DNA from 3 places in the Sphingobacterium sp. 18053 genome. Region 2 is predicted to be linked to each of the others. Evidence: riboswitches for the same ligand, from Rfam matches in the RefSeq annotation. Region 2 holds a riboswitch; each other region holds the start of a gene.

Region 1 (3,763 bases), on a different contig from region 2:
AGGAAATGCTTCTCTCTTTCGCAGATGAATTATCTAGATATTGTCTTCCTACAAATTTGGATAGAAGAGAGAATGTAAGTGATGTTATCGGACTATAAGAAAAATTACTTGACAAAATCGTTCCCGGAGATAAAGCAATGTCTGTTTTCGAATAAAATATCCTTGTATCACCGATTACCTCTTCAAAGTCTTTAATTTTATTTTGGCTGAAACTAGCTGTTGCTTTCCAGTTGAACTGCTTGTTGATGTTCCATGATCCATCGAATTCAAGCCCCATTCTATAGCTATCTTTGACATTTTGTCGAATTGGAGAGCCAGTATCACTGATTTCACCTGTTGGGATCAACTGATCCTTGTAAAACATGCCATACCCATTCAATCCGATGTTGAATTTTTCATTTGTAAAGCGATAGCCAAATTCGATGTCCTGCATTTTCTCCGGGGTCGGGTCGGGTAAGGCGCTATTTTTCTCTATAAAATCCTTGCGAACAGGTTCTTTCTGTGCAAAGGCATAAGAAGCGTATACATTTGAATGGTCATTTAGCAAATAAGTTGCACCAGCTTTAGGGTTTAAGAAATTAAACTTAGGATGATAATTATAATTTTTCACCTTATCATCATCACCATACATGTGGTAATCTACATTCCGATATTGAATATCGGCCATTAATATCCACTTATCTAGTTTATAATCGACCTTTAAGAAATTACTGAAATCATTTTTTTGTGATTTCCCGAAGTAATATTTATCGTCAAGAAAACCTGTTGATGCATATTGTGCCCAAATCACCTGGCCATAATGTTTTCCTTTGTATTGATTATAAGCTCCACCCCAAGTAATTTCAAGCTGATCATTCGGTCTGTAATTTAGGGCATAGGTCATGCCATAAAAATAATTATCAAGCCATCTCCTGCGGACGAGATCTGTTTTTTGTATGGTATCTTTACCAATGATGACGTTAGGCAAACCGTATTTACTTAGTTTATCTCCGGGTCTCATTTCTTCATAGTAACCATAACCTCTTGTATAGTGTAGGGCTGTATTGAGCGTCAATTTGTCGTTCAGGATATTGGTATAATGAAGTTGATGATGTTTCTGCGTATAATTATCTGTTTGATTTTGATACGTATATAGATTATAATCCCGGCCGGCGTTCATGAAACGATCCTTCTCTGCGCCCGAGATTTCGAGTGCATTATCTGCATAGTCATCCATGCGTGATCGATCGCCAGTAATCAATGGTTCGGGAACGCCATTCCAGGCTTGATATGTCTTTTCTTTTCCCCAGAATACAATTCCTTTTAAAATATGTTTCTTGCCATAATAACCTCCGTCCACATAAAAAGATTGTAAGTCTGAACTACCTCTTTCGATATAACCATCGCTACTGATTCGAGATAATCTGGCATTGAAGGCAAATTTGTCGTTAATTAGCCCGGTACCTACCTTGACTGTATTTTTCCAGGTATTGTAGGAGCCAAATGAATTGTTGAGCTCTGCGTAAGGGGTTTCGACTAACGTATTGGACTGAATATTTAATGAGGCTCCAAATGATCCGGCACCATTCGTCGAAGTCCCAATACCACGCTGAACTTGGATGCTCTCGGTAGAAGAGGCAAAGTCGGGAAGGTTTACAAAAAATGAACCCATGCTCTCCGCATCATTTAAAGGGATTCCATTTAATGTTACGTTGATTCGTTGATTATCCGATCCCCTGATTGTCATTCCGGTATAACCTATACCTGCACCGGCATCGGAATTGACCTGCACGGATGGAGTCTGATTTAAAAGGAATGGAATATCCTGGCCGAGGTTATTACGCGTTATTTCTTCTTTGGAGATGTTTTTAAAGGTTGTAGGAGCATTTCTTTTGGCACGGGTAGATTGAACAAGTACCTCTTCCATTTGAATTGTACTAGGTTCTAACGCTACCGTAAGCTCCAAATTGTCTTTAACATCCACATTTTGGCTCCATGTTTTATATCCAAGAGAAGATACCTGGATCTGGTGCTTACCTGTATTGATACGATATAGTTTAATCAGTCCATTTTTGTCCGATTGGCCAGCGAAGGATGCTTGTCCATCTATGGATATGGAAACATACTGTAAGGGGGTCTGATTAGTATTGTCTACAGCTTTAATTGTCAGATTTTGTTGCGCAATGGCAATTTGGCTTGAAATAGTAGCTAAGGAGCTACAAATCAAAAATTTGATCATGGTAATGTATTTTGTTTGAGTTAAACAAATCATAGCAAGGGGTTACTATGACCGCACTATTTAACTAACCTCTCCCTACGCCAGCATTATCTGGATCAGGTGTACAGAATTTAATCTGTTGGGTATAATCTCAGCCTTTATTTGTGTTCCTGACAAAACAAGGCACCCCTATTCGATGCTGCGAATATATAAATTTAAAATTGAAATGAAGTATAAAGAAGTAATTTATGACAAATGGAAAAGAGTGGATTTGCGGTATTATTTCTTTTTGGTTAAAAATTTGTGCAAATTGTTGTTTTTGGTATTTATTGTTCTTTTTAGGTACCTTGGCATGAATTTTTCTACTAGAGGTATGTATTCATACAGGTCAAAAAATTTTAGTTACTAAATTGATAGTGAGGAGATAAAATGTTAAAATATTTAAGCGCTAATTATATTCTGCCGATTACTTCAATGCCAATAAAAGACGGTATTGTTTCGGTAGATGAGGAGGGGGTAATTCAAGGTATCTATGACCCAACTTCATTTACACCTTCAGATAAAACGAAGGTTGAGAGATATGAAGGAGTGATAATTCCAGGTTTTATCAATGCACATTGCCACATTGAATTGTCGCATATGAAAGGTATTGTTCCTAAAGGTACGGGGCTTCCGAGCTTTCTCAGTAAGGTGATGACAACGCGGTCGGCATCGATGAAAAAAATAGATGACGCTATGGCCAAAGCCGATCGAGATATGTACGAAAATGGTATTGTCGCAGTCGGAGATCACGCCAACACTGATAATTCTTCAAAATTGAAGGAAGATTCACAGATATTATATCACACATTTGTGGAGGTGCTCGGAATTGAACCTGAAGAAGCTGACTTTAAGTTAAAGGAGGCTAAATCGTTGACCCAAGAGTTTAGGAATGGGCATGTATCCATTACTCCGCACGCTCCCTATTCTTGTTCGAAGGTCCTTTTTAAGAAATTCAAGAAGATGGTTCCGGAAACAAATATTATCAGTATTCACAATCAAGAAAGTGAAGAGGAGAATAAACTGTTCCGTTATAAAATGGGTGAGTTCTTGGACTTTTATAAAAGTATAGGAAAAAATGCTGATGCGATTAAGGCGCAGGCAAGAAATTCGATTCAGTCTTATCTTCCTTATTTGCCTTATCCAAATAAATTATTGTTGGTTCATAACACCTATACCTCTCTTAAAGATTTGGATTTTGTAGAGCGTATGGATCGTGATGTGATGTGGTGTCTCTGTCCAAAAGCCAACCTTTATATTGAGGGAACATTACCAAAGGTTCAGAATTTTATGAATGCCGGACAGCGTTTGGTAATCGGAACGGACAGTTTAGCTTCAAACGATACATTGTCCATTTTGGAGGAGCTAAAGGTATTGCATGCGCACTTTGAGGATCTGGATTTCTTGCAGACTATTCAATGGGCTACAATCAATGGTGCTATCGCGTTGAACATTGAGAATGAATTTGGCTCACTTGAAGTGGGTAAAAAACCTGGGATTGTGTTGTTGCAAGGTATGGAACACATG
Region 2 (3,763 bases):
GGAAGTGATTTAATGGCCCATTTCCTTTGCCAATGACGAGGTCTTTGCTACCAGCTATTGCTGCGTGTATATAGGCCAATGCGAAGTCTACTGCGCTAACGAGGCCAACGCCTTGTGCCAAATGGCTCGCAATTGCTGAAGAAAGCGAACAACCGGAGCCATGTGTATTTTTGCTGTTAATTTTTTGTGATTTGAATTCAATTATTGGATTCTTCTGCTGGAACAACAGGGATGTTAACTCTTGGCTTTGGAGATGCCCGCCTTTAATCAGTACGGATTGACACCCCTTGGCCAACAAGCTATTTCCCGCTTTTTCCATTTTCTCGACATTGTCAATAACTTCGTCTACTAAAACACTTACCTCATCTAAATTTGGTGTAATCAGCGTTGCTAAAGGAAAAAGAAGTTCTATGCAGGCCTGAATTGTATCATCGTGAATGAGCTTGTGCCCGCTGGTCGATACCATGACTGGATCAAAAACAATAGGTCCCTTATATTCTTTTAAATAGCTGCTAATAAGCTCCACAAGTTCAATGTTGTGTACCATCCCTATTTTGATTGCATCGGGATAGATGTCGTCAAAAATAGCATCTAATTGGTCTCGGACAGCGTTCGTAGGAATTTCATAAATATTTCTTACACCTTGTGTATTCTGTACGGGTAGGGCAGTTAAGACATTCATGGCATAACATCCTAATGCAGATATCGTTTTGGTGTCTGCTTGTATACCTGCACCACCACTACCGTCGAAACCTGCAATGCTGAGTACAGTGGGGACGCGGTATTTTTTATCTTTTGTCATTTTAATAGTTCTTTTAGTTGTGCACTGGCAGCTCTGGGATCTTGACTTTGGCATATGGCCGAAACGACTGCAATGGAGTCTGCACCTGCATTCCAGGTCTCTTCTACAGTTTGTAAGTTCATCCTTCCGATTGCGATCAATGGTTTTTCCGTCCTACTCCGAAGTTGTTTTAAACCCGCAATTCCCCATTCAGTAACCGTATCCACCTTTGTTTTCGTTGAAAAAATGGGACTTACACCAAGGTGGTCAACGGCGTACATTTGTTGACTTTCCAGTTGTTGCATGTCTTCTATTGACCAGCCAATAGTTAATTTATCGCCATATTTTTCACGAATAGCGAGCGGCTGGAAATCATTTTGACCCACATGTACTCCCCATGCCTCGATTTGGGCAGCGATTGCTACAACATCATTGATCACGAGCGGAATACCATAATGATCGGTCAGTTTTTTCAAGCGCAAGGCTTTATCCAAAAATGTAGCCGGATCGTCAGCTTTTTCGCGCAGTTGTATAAGATCGACTCCACCAATAATGGCCTCTTCGGCGACACTGAGCCAATTTTGAGGATAACAGTCTCGCTCAGAAATCACCAAATATAGAGGGTAGGGGAAAAGCGGATTAATGCGCATAGCGTTTGATCTTGAGCTTTGATTTTAGACGTTCTGCATTGAGCTGATAGAGTTCATCATAGAGATTCAATTGCAGGGTACCCGGGCCAGCTGCTGTTTGGGCAGCGAGTTCTCCCGCCAAGCTCAAAATGGACACACCGGCAACAGCTGCTTCAAAATATTGGTCTGTAACACCTAAAAATGCGCCAATAAGTGCAGTAGCGCTACAGCCAAGTCCTGTTACCTGTGTCATTAGAGGGTTGCCATTAAAAACTTCAACCCGGTATTGCTGTGAAAGGATATAGTCTACTTCTCCAGAAATACAGATAATGGAGCCGGTTTGTTCTTGTAATAATTGGCCAAATCGGAGGGCATCTTTACTTGCTGTCGTGCTGTCGACTCCTTTTGTGTTCGGTTGGTTGAAGTTGTACAGCGTCATGATTTCTGATGCATTTCCACGAATAACTGTTGGTTTAAGATCCAGTAGATTGGATAATAAATCATTGCGGAATGCTGATATTCCAGCACCAACAGGATCAAGTACCCATGGCCGTCCAATGGTATTGGCATGTTCGGTAGCAACCAGCATAGCTTCGGCTGTTTCTTCACTCAAGGTGCCGATATTAATGACAAGAGCTTGTGCAATATCGACAACCTCGCGTACTTCTAATGGACTGTGTACCATCACAGGGGACGCTCCTAAGGCTAAAAGTGCGTTGGCAGTATTGTTCATCACGACTAGGTTTGTGATGTTGTGTACAAGGGGTTTTTCAACCCTCAGCTGCTCTAATAAATTGATAATTGAATCTTCCATTCTTTTTACATATGCTAAGATGTACTTTGTGGCCTTGGAGGGAAGAAGAGCGATAGCCTGTGCAGTAAAGGAGTATGCTGTACAGTGGATTTTTGCTTTTCCCTACGCCGGTATAAACCGAATCAGGTTCAAAGGGACTATCTCAATTCTATACAGAATACCCCCAAAGCCAGACCAAACTTAAACAAAAAAGAGGACTTTTCATATCAGTCATTTTTCGATCACTTAGCTTGTTGAATTAATCGGCCGTATTTTGATCGGCACTAATTTCAATATACGCAGTAGGAACATAGGTGACGCGGGCAAAATTTTTGGTCAAGAGCTCTGTCTCTAAAACTTTTCCACCCTGAAACTTTAAAAACTTCTCGCGCCAAATCTCATTTTTACGAAAGAACTGATTGTCTATTTTAAGAAATTGATGTTCTTTTTCAAAGACATGATACGCAAAATCCAGTTCTTGATCGATCCTCAATTCACCTTCTAAACATTTGTCTGTGAACCAGAGATTTATTTGAAAGGTGTAAGGCGTGTTGTTGGTGAATTGATAATCACGATAGTTATAAAAGACGGTAGCTCCACTACCGAATGGCAAAACACGGCCATCGTCAGGAAAAGGGTCAAAAGAGTGGTGATAACGTTCATTGACGGTGAGTGGACTATGGATAACAAGCCAATGGATGAGGTTGGATATTTGACAGATTCCACCGCCAATACCCGCTCTTGCTTCACCAAAGGATAACTCCATGCCGGGCAGATATCCTTTTTTTACAGTGGGTAGTCCAACGAGTTTACAAAATGAAAAGGTTTCCTTCGGTCTGATCAGAATGCTATTAATCTGTGCTGCTGCAATTTTCAGGTTGGTAACTTTGTTAATCTGCAGTTGCATATTATTTTCGCCCAATTTTTTTAATAAGACAGACTGATGCTTTTTAATACGAAAGGGAAGTTTTTCAGCTGATTTAGCTGTGCTGTATTTCTTATTATCAAATAGCCAAACGGCTTTGCGCTGCACTCTTCTCGCCCATACTGCAATAAAATAGAGTATGGGATGGTGTTGACTGATCAGTTTTCTTTTTCTCAATTTGACGTTTATGTATCGCTATCAAAATTAGTGCAGAAATGTGTTTTTTACCGTGTTTCGTCGAATATTTTTTATCAAAATCAAGAATCTTATTGTCTGAGCTTAGTGCAGTTTTTCTGTTCGTTTAGTTGGTTTTCTTTGCCTGTATGTATTTTGCTGTTAACTTTCCCTCCTTGTTATATATCAAGCTTTCGTAGGTACAGTTTCCGAGATCTTTTACAATAGATTTTTGTTGTAATACACCCTCATAATAAAACTCATCAATCGTTTCGTTGGCTCGGTACGATCGCTTGATTTCGGCTGTCAGTCGATCGCTTTGATCGAAGGTTTGGCGTAGTGAGTAGTCACTTGTTTCCGGACTATCATACTGATAGCGGACGCGACTTTCTCTTTGATCATTTCTGCCCGAAATCTCTTCAGTAATTCGATTCTGTTGATCATAACTGTAAATGGTCCAG
Region 3 (3,763 bases), on a different contig from region 2:
CAATTTGGCCGCAGCAGCCAAGATGGTCGCATCCACATAAAAATAAACAGACGAGGTCAACTCCAGATTGGACTGTGACTTCACTGGCACCCAGTCTCCACGCCCAAACGTTGTCAACCCAGACGGGCTGATTCCGTCTACATAATCGACATAGCGTTTGATATTTAGGTAGCATTCTTCTAATGCACGTGGGTCTCCATAAAACTGATAAATCTGCCATGGAATGATGGCAATGGTGCTTGTCCAATCCAAACCATTTGCGGTACCGTAGCCCCATCCGCCAGTTGGAATAATATCGGGTAAGACACCATTCTCCTGTTGTTCATCACGATGATCCGCCATCCATTTTTCATAAACTGTTATCCCGTCAAAATTGTATAAAGCTGTTTCAATCGCAAGGTGCCCATCCCCTGTCCAACCGTTCTTTTCGCGCTGCGGACAGTCTGTAGGATAGCCCATCAAATTGGACAAGTAGGCATTGTTGGTCGCTGTCCATAGTTTATTGACCAACGCTGACGATGTCTTGAGCTGTCCAATAGCAGACACATCACTATGCATAAAATAGGCGGTCACAGCCGAACTATCCAATGCAATTGCGGCACTGCTGCTAACCTCGACATAACGAAACCCTTTGTAACCAAACTTTGCCATAAACTCATCATCCCGACCACTTAAGGTCAATATATCAGTTTGAAAGGGCTCCTTTTCCTTATCGCCCCGATAATAAACATCAATATTGGACTGATCAAGATGCCCATCCGCCAACAACCGCTCACCATGCTTGATACGCAGCATAGTACCCGCAGCTCCTTTCACTTTAACTTTTGTAATCCCGGCCATATTCTGCCCCATATCGAACACATAGGTACGTTGGTCTATCTTTGTCACTGATTTTGGCTTATAGGACTTCACGAGCCGAATCGGTACCATCTGTTGGGAAACGATATATGCAGATGGCGCATTTCTATACTGAACAGCCTGCCAGGCCGAATCATCGTATTTTGGTTTATCCCAGTTAGGTATTTCCAGTCTTGCATCGTAATGCTCACCAGTGTAAATATTATTATAAGTGATTGGTCCCGAAGCTGTCTTCCACTGCTTATCCGAAACAATGGTTTCCGTCGTTCCATCGATATAAACGATTTTCAGTTCTAAACAGAATGTTGGCCGGGCCCGCCATGGTGCTTTATCAAAGTTCCAAACGGCCAGTGGTTGATGATTATACCAGCCATTCCCCAAAACAACGCCAATGGCGTTCTCTCCTTTTTGAAGCTGCTGGGTTACGTCCGTCACGACATACAATGTGCGTCGGTCAAATCGAGTATACATTGGATCCAGACGATGGTCGCCAACGCGCTGGCCATTAATGGAAAGTTCATATAATCCTGCTGCGGCAATATACGCGCGGGCAGATTTTACCTGCTTATTTGCCTTAAATTCTGTTCTAAAATAAGGCGTTTCCCGCGCATGAATATCCTTATTGTCGCTGATCCATTTTCCTTTCCAAAGGTCCATTCCCATCATTCCTGTTTCGAAAGATGCTATTTCAGAACGTGTTGATACACCATCCTTATCCCATACTTTAACCCTCCAGAAGTACTTAGTCTGTGGCTTTAACTGTGTGCCGGTATAGGGCACTAACATGGAAGAACTGAGCTGTTTGCCACTATCCCAGCTATCTTTTGTCTCTTTCAGCAGTGCCAGCGAATCTTGCCCTAAAAGGATCTGATAAGCTTGTTGTACCGCACCTTTACGTTGGTCCTCAAGTCGCCAGCTAAGTCTCGGGTGAATTGCATCAATACCCAATGGATTGACCAAATGTTCGCATGTCAACTGCACGGCGCTGCAGTTGTTTTTAGGTTGGGCATAAGTGTTGCTAGCGATACACAACAGTGTTGTCAATAAAATCCTACGCATTAAAAGATACTATTCTTGGTGGTTGTTAAATTGTTTTAGCTGATTCAAAAAACTAATATATCAAATATTTCCCACATACTGACCTGTACTTTCCTGCACAATATGTCTAAGTCTGCAAAATAAATTTCTTGCAACTTTCATAAAAATAACCTTATCTTAGTCGCAACTTTAGGGGTGTCTGCTCGTGCAGGCTGAGATTTTACCCTTAGAACCTGATCCGGATCATACTGGCGTAGGGAAAAGTGAGCTGTCTACAAGGTGCATTGCTGTGCCTTTGTGTAGCCATTCCTAAAGTTTTACCAAAAAAATTAAGGAATGGAACTTACAATAAACCATCAGATTCGATTTTTCGACCCCCCACTTACTTCACTTGAAGGCTTGTTGCTTTTGGAATTATCTGGCAAAACTCAGGGTGTGGCTGTAGCCATCAACAACAAAGTCATCCCCAAAAAGGACTGGGCTACGACAACACTTAAACCTTACGATCAGATTATCTTAATTACCGCATCTCAGGGCGGATAGCCATTCCCAAAAAATCAACCGAGTAATTCACCCAATACAGAAAAAAATGACAGCTGAAACAATTACGCAATCCCCCTTTCCAAATGCAAAGAAAATTTTTGTATCCGGAAAACTATTTCCTATTCAAGTCGCTATGCGTCAAATCTCCTTGAGTCCAACCAAATTAACGAATGGAGAGGTAGAAATTAATCCGCCGGTAACAATCTATGATACTTCTGGACCTTATACGGATGACACCGTCCATATCGATATCCGGAAAGGCCTCCCTCGCCTTCGCGATCAGTGGATATTGGATCGTCAGGATGTCATACAGCTGCCTGGCATCAGCTCTGAATATGGACAAAAACGCCTTTCTGATCCAACGTTGGATGAACTCCGATTTGCCTATGGTCATAAACCAAAAGTAGCCTCTGCCGGCAGGAATGTCACCCAATTACATTATGCAAAGCAAGGCATTATTACCCCAGAAATGGAGTACGTTGCTATCCGTGAAAACCAACGTATGGAGCAGCTCACGGCCAGTACCCCCGGAATGGATCATCAGCATAAAGGGCAAAACTTTGGTGCTAGAACACATGATAAAGCTATTACACCAGAATTTGTCCGTGAGGAAATCGCTGCCGGAAGAGCGATCATCCCTAATAATATCAATCACCCTGAAAGTGAACCCATGATTATCGGGCGCAACTTTCTTGTTAAAATTAATGCCAATATTGGCAATAGCGCTGTAAGTTCAAGTATAGAGGAAGAAGTTGAGAAAGCGGTATGGGCCTGTCGGTGGGGAGCCGATACAATCATGGACCTATCCACTGGCAAAAATATTCACGAAACCCGCGAATGGATTATCCGTAACTCGCCCGTTCCAATCGGTACAGTACCAATCTATCAGGCGCTCGAAAAAGTGAAGGGAGTGGCCGAGGACCTTACCTGGGAAATATTCAAAGATACCCTGATTGAACAGGCCGAACAGGGTGTTTCGTACTTTACCATACACGCCGGCGTACTGCTTCGTTATATCCATCTCACAGCATCTCGAGTAACGGGAATTGTTTCCAGAGGAGGGTCTATCATGGCCAAATGGTGTCTTTTCCACCACAAAGAGAACTTTCTTTATACTCATTTTGAGGAGATCTGTGAGATCATGAAGCGATATGATGTTGCTTTTTCACTTGGCGATGGTCTCCGTCCAGGTGCCATTGCGGACGCCAACGATGCGGCTCAATTTGCTGAGCTCGAAACACTGGGCGAACTCACCAAGGTCGCCTGGAAACACGATGTTCAGGTGATGATCGAAGGTCCGGGCCATGTTCCTATGCAATTGATC

The links. A riboswitch is a leader RNA that binds a small molecule or an ion and turns the genes downstream of it on or off. The one in region 2 is predicted to bind thiamine pyrophosphate.
Region 1: another riboswitch for thiamine pyrophosphate. It lies ahead of GVK91_RS22810 (TonB-dependent receptor); the one in region 2 lies ahead of thiM (hydroxyethylthiazole kinase).
Region 3: another riboswitch for thiamine pyrophosphate. It lies ahead of thiS (sulfur carrier protein ThiS); the one in region 2 lies ahead of thiM (hydroxyethylthiazole kinase).

Annotation. Positions count from the first base shown of each region.
Region 1 is NZ_CACSJW010000010.1:184,714-188,476, reverse strand. Features, by position in the region: gene GVK91_RS22810 (TonB-dependent receptor) at 1-2,218, opposite strand, end outside; TPP riboswitch at 2,273-2,398, opposite strand; gene GVK91_RS22805 (amidohydrolase family protein) at 2,627-3,763, shown strand, end outside.
Region 2 is NZ_CACSJW010000003.1:51,826-55,588, reverse strand. Features, by position in the region: gene thiD (bifunctional hydroxymethylpyrimidine kinase/phosphomethylpyrimidine kinase) at 1-802, opposite strand, end outside; gene thiE (thiamine phosphate synthase) at 799-1,431, opposite strand; gene thiM (hydroxyethylthiazole kinase) at 1,421-2,224, opposite strand; TPP riboswitch at 2,307-2,399, opposite strand; gene GVK91_RS07330 (VanW family protein) at 2,463-3,305, opposite strand; gene GVK91_RS07325 (hypothetical protein) at 3,430-3,763, opposite strand, start outside.
Region 3 is NZ_CACSJW010000008.1:21,806-25,568, forward strand. Features, by position in the region: gene GVK91_RS18680 (alpha-L-rhamnosidase) at 1-1,917, opposite strand, end outside; TPP riboswitch at 2,078-2,173, shown strand; gene thiS (sulfur carrier protein ThiS) at 2,233-2,439, shown strand; gene thiC (phosphomethylpyrimidine synthase ThiC) at 2,486-3,763, shown strand, end outside.